DNA from 2 places in the Massilia sp. TSP1-1-2 genome. Region 1 is predicted to be linked to the other one. Evidence: predicted binding sites of a transcription regulator. Region 1 holds the regulator's gene; the other holds the start of a gene.
What was found. Region 1 encodes sigma-54, which starts transcription at its own class of promoters, with help from an activator protein. Its sites were predicted from a motif close to TGGCANGNAANCTGCTTT; they were not measured.

Region 2: a site for sigma-54 is predicted at 3,336-3,353, ahead of ACP7BV_RS11250 (beta-propeller fold lactonase family protein). Genes of this name have one in related genera too.

Annotation. Positions count from the first base shown of each region.
Region 1 is NZ_JAFCTU010000008.1:9,905-17,842, reverse strand. Features, by position in the region: gene rapZ (RNase adapter RapZ) at 72-935, shown strand; gene ACP7BV_RS08785 (SMI1/KNR4 family protein) at 1,834-2,559, shown strand; gene ACP7BV_RS08780 (enoyl-CoA hydratase/isomerase family protein) at 2,923-4,011, opposite strand; gene hpf (ribosome hibernation-promoting factor, HPF/YfiA family) at 4,105-4,458, opposite strand; gene ACP7BV_RS08770 (RNA polymerase factor sigma-54) at 4,529-6,013, opposite strand; gene lptB (LPS export ABC transporter ATP-binding protein) at 6,027-6,785, opposite strand; gene lptA (lipopolysaccharide transport periplasmic protein LptA) at 6,782-7,387, opposite strand; gene lptC (LPS export ABC transporter periplasmic protein LptC) at 7,384-7,938, opposite strand, start outside.
Region 2 is NZ_JAFCTU010000010.1:168,233-176,170, reverse strand. Features, by position in the region: gene ACP7BV_RS11260 (TonB-dependent receptor) at 1-1,073, shown strand, start outside; gene ACP7BV_RS11255 (TonB-dependent receptor family protein) at 1,087-3,240, opposite strand; gene ACP7BV_RS11250 (beta-propeller fold lactonase family protein) at 3,404-4,342, shown strand; gene adh (aldehyde dehydrogenase) at 4,561-6,081, shown strand; gene ACP7BV_RS11240 (DUF779 domain-containing protein) at 6,094-6,483, shown strand; gene ACP7BV_RS11235 (PQQ-dependent methanol/ethanol family dehydrogenase) at 6,546-7,938, shown strand, end outside.

The DNA of each region.
Region 1 (7,938 bases):
AAGTATTGGAAAAGTCACACATATACGTTTCCGTCCCGCAAAAGACGGTCGCATGCGGTATCATAATTACCATGCGCATCGTACTCATTACAGGTATTTCAGGTTCCGGCAAATCAGTGGCAGTCAAGGTGCTGGAGGATTCCGGCTACTATTGCGTTGACAACCTTCCACCCGCCCTTCTGCCGAGCCTGGTAACCGCCCTGATCGCCGACGGGACCGAATCACTGGCCGTCGCGGTCGACGCGCGCAGCGCCGAATCGCTGGTGGAACTGCCTGCCAATATTCGCATGCTCAAGGACGAAGGCCATGACGTCAAAGTCATGTTCCTCACGGCAAACACCCATTCGCTGGTGGCACGGTTTTCCGAGACCCGTCGCAGCCACCCGCTGTCGCACCAGTTGCGCCCGGACGAAAACCCGGCTTCGCGCCGCACGCTGATCGAATGCATCCTCGAAGAGCGCGAGCGCCTGTCCGCCATCGAACAACTGGGCCATGTGATCGATACGTCGGAATTGTCAGCCAACAAGCTGCGCGCGTGGATCAAGGAGCTCGTCGAGATTGAACGCGCGCCCATCACGCTGTTCTTCGAGTCCTTCGCCTTCAAGCTGGGCGTGCCGCTGGACGCCGACTTTGTGTTCGACGTGCGGGCCTTGCCCAACCCCTACTACGACCTGACGCTGCGCCCGCTGACCGGCATGGATGCGCCCGTGATCGCCTTCCTCGACGCCCAGCCAAGCGCGGCCGAATTGCTGGAAGACATACGGGCTTTTATTGCCAAGTGGTTGCCGTCGTTTAAGACCGACAACCGCAGCTACTTGACGGTGGCGCTCGGCTGCACAGGGGGCCAGCACCGCTCGGTCTACATGGCCGAGCGCTTGGCCGCTCACTTCAGCCCGACCGAGCGGGTCGTGCTGCGCCACCGCGAGCAGTGCTAGACGTAGCGGCGCGCGTTGGAGAACAACCGTGCTCGCACTTGGCGCCGATCTGGACGCGAACTACCTGGGTTTTTACTGAAAATGGAACGGCGCTCGTGCTTGCATGAACGGCAAATGTAGACCTGTCCAACCTACCATTGCGACAACGGAAAAACTTCCCTGTTGAGACTAGTGGCGCCTCGCTCAAGTAACCCGTTTGGGTACACCCCGATCGAACTGCTCAGGGGCCGTAATAGTTGCTTGCGAAAATAACACGGTTGGCCGTACACTCAGCCGGACAAAGGCCGCTTTCGGCCAAAGCGGTCATTGCATCGAGCGGCCTTGGTACTGCGGCTAAGCTAAATGATTTTTTCTCCGTTTACTCATTCACGCCAAACAGTTTTCCTCATGTCGCTTCAACGGAATGTTCAACAACAGAACGAACTAGCGTTTCACGAAATGCTTGCCGCAGCGGAGCATTTTAGCGCGAGTGGATTCCTGCTGGAGCCCGGAATTTTCTAAGCAAGCAGGGGATTGACCTCGACACGTCCGTAATCGTCGCAGCATCCGAGGGTTTTGTACTTTGGTTTTCCTTCGGACTCGGCGGAATACTTCTGACGGCAGACCGTCGGTTCTTTAGCTTTGAATTGGAGCTCAATGACGCACTCCACAGATGTTGTGTTTGTGCACGAATTTGCTGACGTGACCGCCCAGTTGAGGCCGTCGCTATGCCGTCGAGTACCATCGACCGACAGGGACCGGCCATAACCTGACACTCGCGGAAGTCGGTGATAGGGCATCATCAAGGCACTCCTGTTGAGTAGCGGGTTTAGACTGTCAGATTTTGCAGTGTGCTCTGACTTCGATGATGTCGGGTTCATGGCTGCCATTTGCCGACATGTGCACGGAGAATTAACTGATGTGGGAACTGGTACTTGAAAAAATTCAACGTCTGAGACAGTTGGACGCGCAACGCCAAGCCTTCGGCGCGGAACTTCATCAATACGAAGCGGCAGCCCCATTGAGTGAAGGGGAGATCGCCGCTGCGGAAGCACGTCTTGGCTGCGCACTTCCAAGTGAACTCGCAGGCTTCTATCGCGAGGTCGGCGATGGCGGCGTGGGGCCATATTACGGAACCGTGCCCGTCAATTCGCTGCAGACAGAGGATGCTAAATACATATTCATCGGTGAGCAAGGCTGCGGACATCGAACTTATGTCATTTCGTCGGGACCGAAGGCGAACGCGATCGTGTTTCGAGATTTGGATGAGGACGGCTTCACCGAGACTGCCACTTCGCTTCTCGCGTTTTACGAAAATTGGCTCGATGATGAACTTGCAGCCTTTCAGGAGGTAAGGCGACTGATTGACGAGGGTTTGTCCGCCGAGGCGATTGTGCTGGAACTTTCGAAATCCCATAAACGGCATGACGGACGCGATCTTGTCGCGAGTGTCATCGACGCTCAAAAGCCAGTAGGACTGTTTGGGTCAAAAGGGCAGCGGATCTATCACGGAGCTACGCAGTTCCCATGGTATGAAAACAGGCTGAACGAGTTCCGCCGACGGACTGCAACTGGGGGTGACTCGCCGGATTCGAGTAAACCAACGGGCGTCCGGGACCAACCTTGGTGGCGCATTTGGAATTAGGCGGTGGTTCTCATGAATGTCGAAATGAGCGCAAGTTGAACTCCGGATACTCTCGCCGGCGCCTGGCGAACCGTACACGACCCAGCAGAAAAACGTGCGTCCTCAGTGGGCAAAGCAATGAAATGATCACTTGCCGGTGTCTGACCGGTAGCGTTTTGGCGAACGAAACGGGCCAACGTGCATCCGGAATAGGGCGACGGTAGCGGCCCCTTAAAAAAAAGTTGCGAAACTTTCGGAGGCCCGTCAGCGGCCCCACTACCCCCGTCAGGTTTGACCACTTTGGTTCCTTAGCGAGCTGATTCAGGTTCAACCCTAGCGGCGAAATTGCGTGGAAAACGCCGACATTGCCGTGTCTTTACAGCATCACCCTTGCAAATGCCGCAGCGGGTGCGCGCCAGCCGGCCACACCGGCGTAAAAAAGCGTTCGACCATCTCACCACTCACTTCGTCCAGCGTGCGCGGATTCCATTGCGGCGCATTATCCTTGTCGATGACCAGCGCGCGCACGCCCTCCAGCACTTCGCCATGCTCAAAATTGTGGCGCACCAAGGTGCGCTCCATGCGCAGGCAGCTGGAAACGTCGAGCCCGGCACCGCGGCGCAGCAGTTCGCGCGTCACGCACATCATCAGCGGCGAGCGCTGGGCCATGGCCGCATGGGCTCTTTGCGCAAAGACGTCGCTGTCCCCCGCCAGCGATTGCATGATGGCCGCCACGCTTGGCGCACTGAAATGGTGGTCGATCCGGCTGCGCTGCGCTTCCAGTTCACTGGCGCCGGCGAACCCCGCATACGGCGCGGCAAAATCTGCGATCATGGCGCGCAGCTCGGCCCCGGGCGTGCTGTCGATGCGTGCGGCCAGCGCGGCCATCTGCTCTTGCGGCACGAACACGTCGGCCAACCCCGCGTACAGGGCGTCGGCCGCGCCGACCGTCAGTCCGGTCAGGCCCAGGTAGTTGCCCAGCTGGCCAGGCGCGCGCGACAAAAAGTAGCTGCCGCCCACGTCCGGAAACAAGCCGATGTTTACTTCCGGCATCGCCATCTTGGTTTTTTCGGTGACGATGCGGATACGGCAGTCGGGCCCGCCCTGCGCAATGCCCATCCCGCCGCCCATGACCACGCCGTCCATCAGCGCCACGTAGGGCTTGGGATAGAAATGGATCAGGTGATTGAGCGCGTATTCTTCGGTAAAAAAGTCTTCCAGCAAGGCACTGCCGCCCATCGGGCTCTTGCCGCCCACCTCATGGAAAAAACGGATGTCGCCGCCGGCGCACAGCGCCTTGGGGCTGCTGCTGCCAAGCACGACCGCATCGACGGCGTCATCCGCGCGCCAGGCCTGCAGCACCGCCGTCAAGTCGCGCACCATCTGCAGCGACAGCGAATTAAGCGCTTTGGGACGGTCGAGGGTGATGATGCCGGTACGGTTGGCAACGCGGGTCTGGACGTATTCGCTCATGGAAGGCTGACAATAAATGGATAGACCCATATTTTAGCCTCCGCAGATGCAAAAAGGGCGCCGCAGGCGCCCTCGTGTCAAGAATCCCGGGCCTTAGATGGCTTCAGGGAGTTCTTCTTCAGGCAGGTGCTTGATGGCCTGGTGATTATGGTCCTGGACCTTGTCCTTGTACTTCATGACTTGACGGTCGAGCTTGTCGATCAGGGTGTCGATAGCGGCGTACAGGTCATGCGACAGGCTTTCTACATACACGGTCTTGCCCGACAGGCGAAGGTTGATTTCAGCCTTTTGTCGTTTTTCTTTTTCAGTCAGGTTATCCACGGTGAGGATCACGGCAATATCAATCACGTGATCGAAATGGCGCTTGACGCGCTCGAGCTTGGTTTGTACGTATTCACGGATGGCTGGGGTCACTTCGAGATGATGTCCGCTAATTGTGAGATTCATACACACTCCTAATAATGGTGTCACTTTCCGTTCGTGCGCGGCGCGCAGAGGAACGGCATAAAAATGCCGATTACAGACACTTCCTGAGGCTGACGGGCGGGATTTTGAGCGCTTCGCGGTACTTGGCAACGGTGCGGCGAGCGATGACCATACCCTGTTCCCCCAGCATGTCCGCAATCTTACTATCGGATAATGGATTTTTAGGGTCTTCTGCTCCTGTCAATTGCACGATGAGTGCACGAATCGCCGTGGAAGATGCTTCTCCCCCCGCTTCGGTGGCGACATGGCTACCGAAAAAGTATTTCAACTCAAACATGCCATGCGGGGTCAGCATGAATTTCTGAGTTGTTACACGAGAAATAGTACTCTCGTGTAGACCAAGTGTATCAGCTATTTCGCGCAGCACAAGGGGACGCATGGCTACCGCGCCATGGCTGAAGAAATTGCGCTGGCGCTCAACAATAGCCTCGGAGACACGCAAGATGGTGTCGAAGCGCTGGCGCATGTTTTTGATCAGCCACTTCGCTTCCTGCAACTGGGCGCCCATCTGGCCTTCGCCCTTGCCCTGCTTGAGCAGGCTCGCGTACATATTGTTCACGCGCAGGCGCGGCATCACGTCGTTGTTGAGCGAGACCGACCAGCCGCCCTTGGCCTTGCGCACAATCACGTCCGGGACCACGAAGTCCGACACATCGGAGGCGAACACGGCGCCCGGGTGCGGATTGCAGCGGCGGATGATGGTCTGCGCCTCGCGCAAGTCTTCGTCGTCGCAGTCGAGCGCTTTTTTCAGCTTGTTGAATTCACGCTGGGCGAACCAGGTCAGGTGCTTTTCGACGATGGCCAGCGCCATGCGGCGCGTCACCAGCGGCACGCCGCGCATGGCGCGAATCTGCAGCGCCAGGCACTCGGACGCATTGCGCGCGCCCACGCCGACCGGATCAAAACTTTGCAGCAGCGACAGCGCGGTCTTGAATTCATCGAAATCGATCTCGAGTTCTTCGGGCATGCGCGCATGGATTTCTTCCAGCGTCTCGGTCAGGTAGCCGTTGTCGTCGAGCGCGTCGACGATCAGTTCGACCAGCGCGCGGTCGCGCACTTCGAGCACCAGCACGCGCATCTGTTCCATCAGATGCTCGCGCAGGGTGGTCGCGCTGCCCTCGAGCTGCGGGCGCGAATCTTCGTCGTCGCTGCTCTTGGCGCGGCCCAGGTCACCCCACTCGCCGTCGTTGTCGTTGTTGTTGTCGTTGTTGCTGGCAGCTTCCCCCTCGGGTGCATCGGCGCTTTGGCCTTCGGCCGGCGCCGGTGCATCCTGCGCGCCCGGTTCGGGCGGCGCCTCGGCCGGCGTGGCGCTGCTGCCGATGGCGCCGTCGGCCAGCAGGCGCACCGAATGGTCGAGCGGATCGTCAAGCCGTTCGAGCAGCGGATTGTCGGTCAGGAGCTGTTCGAGTTCCTGGTGCAGTTCGAGCGTGGACAACTGCAGCAGGCGGATCGACTGCTGCAGCTGCGGCGTGAGCGCAAGGTGCTGCGAGGTGCGTAGTTGCAGGGATTGTTTCATCGGTTTGACCTGCTTACATCCGGAAGTGCTCACCCAGATAAACGCGGCGTACCGATTCGTCTGCGATGATGTCGTCCGGACGGCCAGAGGCCAGCACCGCACCCTGGTTGATGATGTAGGCACGGTCGCAAATGCCGAGCGTTTCGCGCACATTGTGGTCGGTGATCAAAACGCCGATGTCGCGCTCCTTCAGGAACCGCACGATGCGCTGGATCTCGATCACGGCGATCGGATCGACCCCGGCGAACGGTTCGTCGAGCAGCACAAAGCGCGGATTGGTGGCCAGCGCACGCGCGATTTCCACGCGCCGCCGCTCGCCGCCCGACAGCGACATGGCCGGGTTCTCGCGCAGCTTTTCGATCTGCAGGTCATGCAGCAGCGTGTCGAGCCGCTCCTTGAGTTCTGGTTTGCTCAGGCGCTTGCCGTTGACCTTTTGCAGTTCCAGCACGGCGAGGATGTTTTCTTCGACCGTCAGGCGCCGAAACACCGACGCTTCCTGCGGCAGGTACGACAGGCCGAGCGCGGCGCGCCGGTGAATCGGCAGGCTGGAGATATCCACGCCGCTGATGTCGATCGAGCCGGCATCCGACGGCACCAGGCCCACGATCATGTAGAACGAGGTGGTCTTGCCGGCGCCGTTGGGCCCCAGCAGGCCGACTACCTCGCCGCATTCAACCTGCAGCGATACGTCGCGCACGACCAGTTTTTTGCCGTAGCTTTTCTGCAGGCCGCGCACGATCAGCGTGCTGCCACAAGCTTTCGGTTCGATCATGGCATGCCCGTCGGAGCTGGCGTGCCAGTCGGCCCCGTTGGCGCAGTTGGCGCGGTTGGCGCCGGCGCGGCGCGCGGCTTGCGCGGCGCGATGATCAGCTGGCCGCGGCCCTCGCCCGGCTTGCTCGCGCCGCTGGCGTCGTTACGGGCGGTGAATACCTCGCGCATGCTGTCGTACGAAATGAATTCGCTCTTGATTTCGTCGGTCATGTTGCTGCCCTCGATCTGGCGGATATGCGCGCTGCCGAACAGCTTGACGACGCCGCTGCGCTCGTCGTATTCGATGCGCTGCGCATTGCCTTCGACCCACAGCTCGGGGCCGCCGTCGCGCTTTTGGCGAAACGTCGCCATCTTGCCGGGCACGCCCGTGAGCGTCACCTGCATGTCTTCTTCGGGACTGGTCTTGATCACCGCTTTTTCAGCGCGCAGCACCAGCGTGCCCTTAGTGACGACGATGTTGCCGGTAACGATGGTGACCTGGGCGACTTCGTCCACCAGCAGCGTGCCGTAGTCGATTACCGCGCGCTTGCCGGCGTCGGCTTTCTCGGCCGAGGCGCCCAGCGCCACTAGGCCAAACACTGCAATTGCTATTATTTTTTTCATTTTCTACTGCCCTTGGGTGGAACGATGATCTGGCCACCGCCGGCAAACTGCACCTGGCGCGTGGCGTTGTTGGCCTTCATGCCGACGCCGGTAATGGTGTTGGCGCCCAGCGCCATGTCGACCCGCACGCGGGACTCCATGCGGTCTTCTTCCGGAAACACGGTCAGCGCTTCGGTGGTCATGTGCATCAGGCGCGCCATGGGCGAAGCGGGGCGAAAGACGTCGACCTTGCCCAACAGGTCGACCTGGTCGTCCGCATGCCGCAGGCGCGCGCTGTTGGCCTTGACGGTCATTGGACTCTGGCCGGGCGCCAGACTTTGCAGCATGGGCTGCTCGACGTCCGAGACGTCGCCCAGCGGACGGTGGGTCAGCTTGGCGCCGTAGAACAGGTAGCGCGGCTTGCCTTCGGGCGTCATGCGCACGAAACTGAATTTTTCAACGATGTAGTCAGGCTCGTTGCCGGCTGCGGCCGGATCGACCTGGCCGTCGCCGCGCTGCATCACCTGCACCAGCCAGAAGCTGCCCAAGGCGGAGAAGATGAGCGCCGTGAT
Region 2 (7,938 bases), on a different contig from region 1:
CCCAGTTCGAGCAAGATGGCGTGCTGACGGACGAACGCGGCATCGTTGCCGACCCGGCGCAGGAGCGCGTTCCTGCATCGTCGGTGACGGGCCGTGCCAGCGCGCTCGGCGTGTTTGCCAGCGACACCTGGAGCGCCGCGCCCGGGCTGCACGTGACGGCGGCCGCGCGCGTCAACCACGCCGCAGTGAGTAATACGCTGACCAGCGCCAGGGGCTTGCAGCCGCGCGAACGCTTCACCTACAGCAGCATGAATCCATCGCTCGGCGCAGCCTTCGAGGCCGGCGCCGGCTGGATGCTGGTGGCCAACGCCGCGCAGGGCAACCGGGTGCCGACCGTGATCGAACTTGGCTGCGCCGATCCCACGCAGCCCTGTCAGCTGCCGGTAGGCCTGCAGTCCGATCCCTACCTGAAACAGGTCGTCGCGCGCACGCTCGAAGCCGGCGCCCGCTACCAGCATGGGGGAACCAGCGCTTCGCTGTCGCTGTACCGCACCATCAACCGGGACGACATCCTTTTCATCAGCTCCGGCCTGTCGCGCCAGGGTTACTTTGCCAATTTTGAACGCACGCGCCACCAGGGACTCGATTTTTCGTGGCGCGCGAACGTGGGCCAGGTACAGCTCAATGCCAGCTACAACTACCTCGACGCCGCGTATGACGCCAAGGGCACGCTGTTTACCGGTGTGCGCGCAGTGCCGGTGGAGCAGGGCACGCCGCTGGCCGGTTTGCCGCGCCATAGCGTCAAGCTGGGCGCGCAATGGATGCTGGGCGAGTCGTTCACGGTGGGCGCCGACGCGCAAGTTTTTTCGCGCATGGTCGTACAGGGAAATGAAGACGGTCTGCTGCCCGGCCTTGGGGTGGCCGGCTACCGCCTGTTGAGCGTGCGCGCCAGCTGGGAAAGCGCCAAGCACTGGGAGCTGTACGCGCGCGTCGACAATCTGCTGAACCGGCGCTTTGCCAGTTTTGGCGCCGTGGGCCGCAACCTGTTTGGCGCGGCGCCGGACGCCAACACGCGCTTCATCGCACCGGGCACGCCCCGCATGCTGCGTTTCGGGGCGCGCTACCACTATTGAGCCGCTTGAAAAATCAGCGCCAGCTGTACTGGGCGCTGAAACCGAGCATCCAGTTGCGGCCCGGCGCCGCCTCGTAGAAGCGCTTGTTGGCGTCGCCCACGATGACCGAGCCGACGTAGGCTTTGCCGGCCAGGTTATTCACGCGCACGAATTGTTTCAGGCGCCAGCCGTCCAGCGTCTGCTGCGCCTGGACGCGCGCATTGAGCACCGCGTAGCCCGGCGCCGGGATGTCGAGATTGGCGTCATCCGCATACACCTTGCTGCTGGCAGTCGTTTCGATGGCTGCCCCAAGATTGCCGCCGCTGCTGTTCCAGGCCAGTTCTGCGAACAGGTTCGCCCGCGGCACGCCGGGCAGGCGGCTGCCTTGCGCCACGGCGCCAAAGCCTTGCGCGTAAATGGCGCGCAGCAGCGTGATGGCGGCCCGGCTGCTGAAACCCGCGTCCAGCTTGCTGTCGACCGACAGTTCGGCGCCCTGGCGCAGCGTGGCGCTGGCGTTGCGGTAGCTGGTGCGCCCGCCAGTGGCCACATCGACCACCAGTTCGTCGTCGGTTCTGGCCTGGAACAAGGCCGCGTTCACGCGCGTATTGCTGCCGATGTAGGTTTTGACGCCGGCTTCCACATGCACGCTGGTGGCAGGGCGAAGGCCAAAATTGAAACCCGCCCCGGCGCCCGAGTAAAACAATTCATTGAGCGTGGGCGCTTCAAAGCCGCGCGCGGCGCTGGCATACACGTTCAGGACCGGCGAGACCTTGTACAGAGCGCCAAGTACCGGCGTAGTATGGCGATAGTTGACGCTGCCGCTGTCAATGCCATTGCTGGCGTAGCGGTCGGTGACGGCCACCTTCAGGCGGCTGTGGCGCAGTCCGCCCGTCAGCACCCAGGGGCCGCCCTGCCATTCGGCCTGCGCGTACGGGTCAATGCTCGAGACGGTATCGGTCTCGTCGCGACGCAGTTTGCCTTGCAGGCCAAACTGCGCGCCGACGAAGTTTTCGAAACCCTGGCGCTGGTCGCGCGATCGTCCGTAGTCCAGACCGACGGTGGTACTGAGCTTGCCGCCCGCCAGCGGCAGCACGTGCAGCCAGTTGATGTCGGCACCGTGAAAGTCGCGCGCGAAATCGACCACGCCGCCGGACTGGGTGGCCGGCGTCTGGACAAAGCGCGAAAACGCCTGGTACTGGATCACTTGCCGGTTGCCGGCGTAGGCCATCAGGCGCACGCGGTCCTCGCCCAGGCGCTGCTCGAACGAGATGCCAGCCTGTTGATGGTCGATGCTCTTGCGCGTGTTGTAGCGCTCGGCCAGCGTGCGCTTGGGCGTGGCGGTATCGGTGGCGTCGGTTTCGCCGGCGCGCCGGTCGCGCTGCAAGGTGGCCCAGGTGACGCCGAGCGGGTCTTGCGTGTCGTCCTGGCGCAGCGCGCTGGCGGTGACGGCAAGGCGGCTCGCGTCCGTAGGTGCGAGCGTCATCTTGGCGTAGGCCTGGTCGCGCGTGGCGGCGCTGTGGCTGCGGTAGCCGTCGGTATCAAAGCGCGAGGTGTCAATCACGTAGCCGATGCCGCCGCTCTCGCCCTGGGCGTTGACGTCAAGCTTGCGGCTGCCGTAGCTGCCCGCCGTCAGGGTCGATTCGACGCTGGGGCGGCCTTTGCCGTCGCGCGTGAAGAGGGCGATGGTGCCGCCCGAGTGGTTGCCGTAAATGGCCGAAAACGGCCCGCGCAGCACTTCGATGCGGTCGGCCAGGTCGAGGTTGAAGGTGGCCGCCTGGCCCTGGCCGTCGGGCATGGTGGCCGGGATGCCGTCGGCAATCAGGCGCACGCCGCGCACGCCAAAGGCGGAGCGGGCGCCAAAGCCGCGCGAGGAAATCTGCAGGTCTTGCGCATAGTTCTGGCGGTTTTGCACGACCAGTCCGGGCACGGCGGCCAGGGCTTCCGAGGCGTTGACGCGCATCTGGGCGGCGCCGATGCGGGCCGCGTCGATGACGTCGATGGCCGCCGGCAGGTCGAAGCTGGCGTGTTCCATGCGGCTGCCGCTGACGACGACGACGTCGACCGGCGCGCCGGCAACAGCGACGGCGACGGCGACCGGCGCGGCGGCGCCCGACTGGGCAGCGGCCAGCGGCGAGAGCGCGGCAGCCACCAGGCTGGCGATGGCGTTGAGGCGAAATGGGTGGTTCATGCAGTCTCCAATAATGAGGTACGCCCGCTTGCGGTCATTCGGCGGGTCTGTGCCAACAGCGTAAGCAATATACCTGCCAGCACAAAATTTTGCAGTGGCACAGTGCTTGCATGAAATCCCGCATGCGCGCGCGGCTTGCGCCTTCATTTATGAAAGGGATTCCATGAAAAACTTCGCTTTGTTCTCTCTCGCAACTATCGTTGTGGCCAGTGCCGCCGCCGGCCCCCTGGCCTATGTGCCCAATGAAAAATCCGGTACCGTCAGCGTGATCGACACCGCAACCGATGCCGTGGTGCGCGAACTGGCGGCCGGCAAGCGCCCGCGCGGTATCGCCGCCGACCCGGCCGGCAAGACCTTGTTCGTAACCGATGCGGGCAGCAATGCGCTGCTGGTGCTGGACGCGGCAGGCGGGGCGGCGGAGCCGTCAATTCCCCTTGGCAAGTCGCCGGAAGGGGTGCACGCGTCGGCCGACGGCCGTTACGTGGCCGTGGCGGTGGAAGAAAGCAACAGCGTGACGCTGATCGATGCGCCAAGCCGGCGCCAGCTGGCCGACATCAAGGTCGAGGGCAAGAATCCCGAGCACGCCGTGTTCAGTCCGGACGGTCGCTGGCTGCTGGTCAGCGCCGAGGAAGCGGAGCAGGTCGACGTCATCGACGTGGCGCTGCGGCGCCAGGTGGGCAAGATCGCCGTCGGCCTGCGCCCGCGCGGGATCGGTTTTTCGGCCGACTCGCAGCGCGCATATGTGGCCGCGGAAATGGTCAGCACCGTGTACGTGATCGACATGGCGACCAGGACGGCGGTCGCGGCCATACCTGCCGGCAAAAATGCGAACGGCATTGCCGTGCATCCGAATGGCAAGCATGTGTATGTCTCGAACGGGGCGGACGGCACCGTGATGCGGATCGATACGGCGACCAATCGCGTCAGCGCCACGATTGCGGTGGGAAAGCGTCCGTGGAACATGGCGCTCACGCCCGACGGAGCCAAGTTGTACGTCGCGAACGGCCGCTCCGCCAGCGTCAGCGTGATCGATACGGCAAGTGGCAGCAAGCTGAAGGATATCCCGGTTGGCGAATTGCCTTGGGGTGTACTGATCCGCTGACTGCTCCAGATTGCAACACCCGGTGGCACGCCGCAGTGTTCAGAAAACAAACAGTTCGCCAGCTTCCTTGCGATTGATCAATAGGACCTTTTGACCTGCTTCTACTCTGGAATGTCCCTTTGTCCCGTTCGCTGGCACGGCGCTTGCGCTAGGGAACAGGTGATCAACACACTCCGTTGCCTGCAACAGTAATCCAACTACTTCAGAAAGAGGACGACATGAATCTCGCGGACATCAGCAAACTGGGCGTCGCCAATCCATTCAAGCAACGCTATGACAATTACATCGGCGGCAAGTTCGTGGCGCCGGTCAAGGGCGAGTATTTCGGCAACATCACGCCGATCACCGGGCAGGTTTTTTGCGAAATCGCCCGTTCGAGCGCCGAAGATATCGAGCTGGCGCTGGACGCCGCCCACGCCGCCAAGGATGCCTGGGGCAAGACGTCGCAAACCGAGCGCGCCAACATCCTCAACAAGATCGCCGACCGCATGGAGGCGAACCTGACCTTGATCGCCACCGCCGAAACCATCGACAACGGCAAGCCGATCCGCGAAACCATGGCCGCCGACATTCCGCTGGCCATCGACCATTTCCGTTACTTTGCCGGCTGCATCCGCGCCCAGGAAGGCTCGGTCGCGCAGATCGACCATGAAACCTACGCTTACCACTTCCATGAGCCGCTGGGCGTGGTCGGGCAGATCATTCCATGGAACTTTCCGATCTTGATGGCGGTGTGGAAGCTGGCCCCGGCGCTGGCCGCCGGCAACTGCGTCGTGCTGAAACCGGCCGAGCAGACCCCGGCGTCGATCCTGGTCTTGATCGAGCTGATCGGCGACCTGCTGCCGCCAGGCGTGCTCAACATTGTCAACGGCTTTGGCCTGGAAGCGGGTAAACCGCTCGCTTCCAACAAGCGCATCGCCAAGATCGCGTTTACCGGCGAAACCGGCACCGGCCGCTTGATCATGCAATACGCGGCGCAAAACTTGATTCCCGTCACGCTGGAACTGGGCGGCAAGTCGCCGAACATTTTCTTTGCCGACGTAATGGACGCCGACGACGCATTCTTCGACAAGTGCCTGGAAGGCTTCGCCATGTTCGCGCTGAACCAGGGCGAAGTGTGCACCTGCCCGTCGCGCGTGCTGATTGAAGAATCGATCTATGAAGCCTTCATGGAGCGCGCCCTGGCCCGCGTGGCCGCCATCAAGCAGGGCAATCCGCTCGATGCATCGACCATGATCGGCGCCCAGGCTTCGCACGAGCAGCTGGAAAAAATCCTGTCGTACATGGATATCGGCAAGCAGGAAGGGGCCGAACTGCTGGCCGGCGGCGAACGCAACATGCAGGCGGGCGACCTGGAAGGCGGCTATTACGTGCAGCCTACCGTGTTCAAGGGCGACAACAGCATGCGCATCTTCCAGGAAGAAATTTTCGGGCCAGTGGTGTCGGTCACGACCTTCAAGGATGAAGCCGATGCGCTGCGCATTGCCAACGATACCTTGTATGGTCTCGGCGCCGGGCTGTGGACGCGCGACGGTTCGCGCGCCTTCCGCGTGGGCCGCGCCATCCAGGCCGGGCGCGTGTGGACCAATTGCTACCACCTGTATCCGGCGCATGCCGCTTTCGGCGGCTACAAGCAGTCGGGCATCGGGCGCGAGAATCACAAGATGATGCTCGACCATTACCAGCAGACCAAGAACCTGCTGGTCAGCTACAGCCCGAACGCACTCGGCTTTTTCTGACAGGTGAGCCCCATGGACCATCCACTCGCACGCGTGATTGCAACAGAACAGGCCCTGGCCATGATCGGCGAGCTGCGCAAGCGGCATGGTCCGCTCATGTTTTTCCAGTCGGGCGGGTGCTGCGACGGCAGCGCGCCCATGTGTTACCCGGCAGGCGAATTTAACATCAGCGACACCGATGTGTACCTGGGCAACCTGGACGGGGCGCCGTTCTATATGGGGCTTGAGCAATTTGCATACTGGGAGCATACCCAGTTGATTATCGACGTGGTCGACGGCAACGGCGGCATGTTTTCACTTGATAACGGAACAGGGCGACGCTTCCTGACGCGCTCGCGCCTGTTCACCGATGAGCAATTGCGCATCCTCAGCGCCGATTCGCCGGCCAAGCGCCAACTATAAAAACCGATTTATACAAGAGGAGAGAAATTGTGCAGAAAAAACTACTGGGTGTCGTGATCGGCATGGCCGCCGCATCGCTGGTGCAAGCCACCAATGTCACCAGCGCCATGCTGGTCAACACGGCCAAGGACCCGAAAAGCGTGCTCTCGTCCGGCATGGGGACTGAAGGCCAGCGCTTTTCGCCGCTGACCATCGTCAATACCAAAAACGTGAGCAAGCTGGTGCCGGCCTGGTCGATGTCGTTCGGCGGCGAAAAGCAGCGCGGGCAGGAATCGCAGCCCTTGATCCATGACGGAAAAATGTTCGTGACCGCGTCGTATTCGCGCATCTTTGCCGTGGATCTGAAAACCGGCACCAAGCTGTGGAAGTACGAGCACCGGCTGCCGGACGGCATCATGCCATGCTGCGACGTGGTCAACCGGGGTGCTGCGCTGTACGGCAACCTGGTCATTTTCGGCACGCTCGACGCTCAGCTCGTCGCGCTCGACCAGACCACGGGCGCGGTGGTGTGGAAGGAAAAGGTCGACGACTACGCGGCCGGCTATTCGATGACGGCCGCGCCGCTGATCGCCAAGGGCTTGCTGCTGACGGGTGTCTCGGGCGGCGAGTTCGGCATCGTGGGCCGGGTCGAAGCGCGCGACCCAATGACGGGCCAGCTGGTCTGGTCGCGTCCGACGGTCGAAGGCCACATGGGCCACAAGTACGACAAGGACGGCAAGGCGAGCGACAACGGCGTCTCGGGCACGGTCAACAAAACCTGGCCGGGCGACTTGTGGAAGACCGGCGGCGCCTCGACCTGGATGGGCGGCACCTATGACGAGAGCACCGGCCTGGCGTATTTCGGCACGGGCAACCCGGCGCCGTGGAACAGTCATCTGCGCCCGGGCGACAACCTGTTTTCCTCGTCCACGGTGGCCATTGATCCGGCCGACGGCAAGATCAAGTGGGCGTACCAGGGCACGCCGAACGATTCGTGGGACTTTGACGGCTCCAATGAATTTGTCACCTTCGACATGGATGGCAAGCGCTACGGCGGCAAGGCGGACCGCAACGGCTTTTTCTACGTCGTGGACGCCAAGAACGGCAAGCTGCAGAACGCCTTTTCGTTCGTAAAAAAAATCACCTGGGCCAGCAGCATTGACCTCAAGACGGGCCGGCCCAATTTCATCGCCGCCAATCGTCCGAGCGACCCGACCAAGGGCGCTGACGGCAAGAAGGGTTCGACGGTGTTCTCGGCACCGGCGTTTCTGGGCGCGAAAAACCAGATGCCGATGGCGTACAACCCGCAGACCAAGCTGTTTTACGTGCCGGCCAACGAGTGGGGCATGGATATCTGGAATGAGCCGATCAGCTACAAGAAGGGTGGGGCATTCCTGGGCGCGGGCTTTACCATCCGGCCGATTTTCGACGACTATATCGGCGCGCTGCGCGCGGTCGACCCGAAGAGCGGCAAGA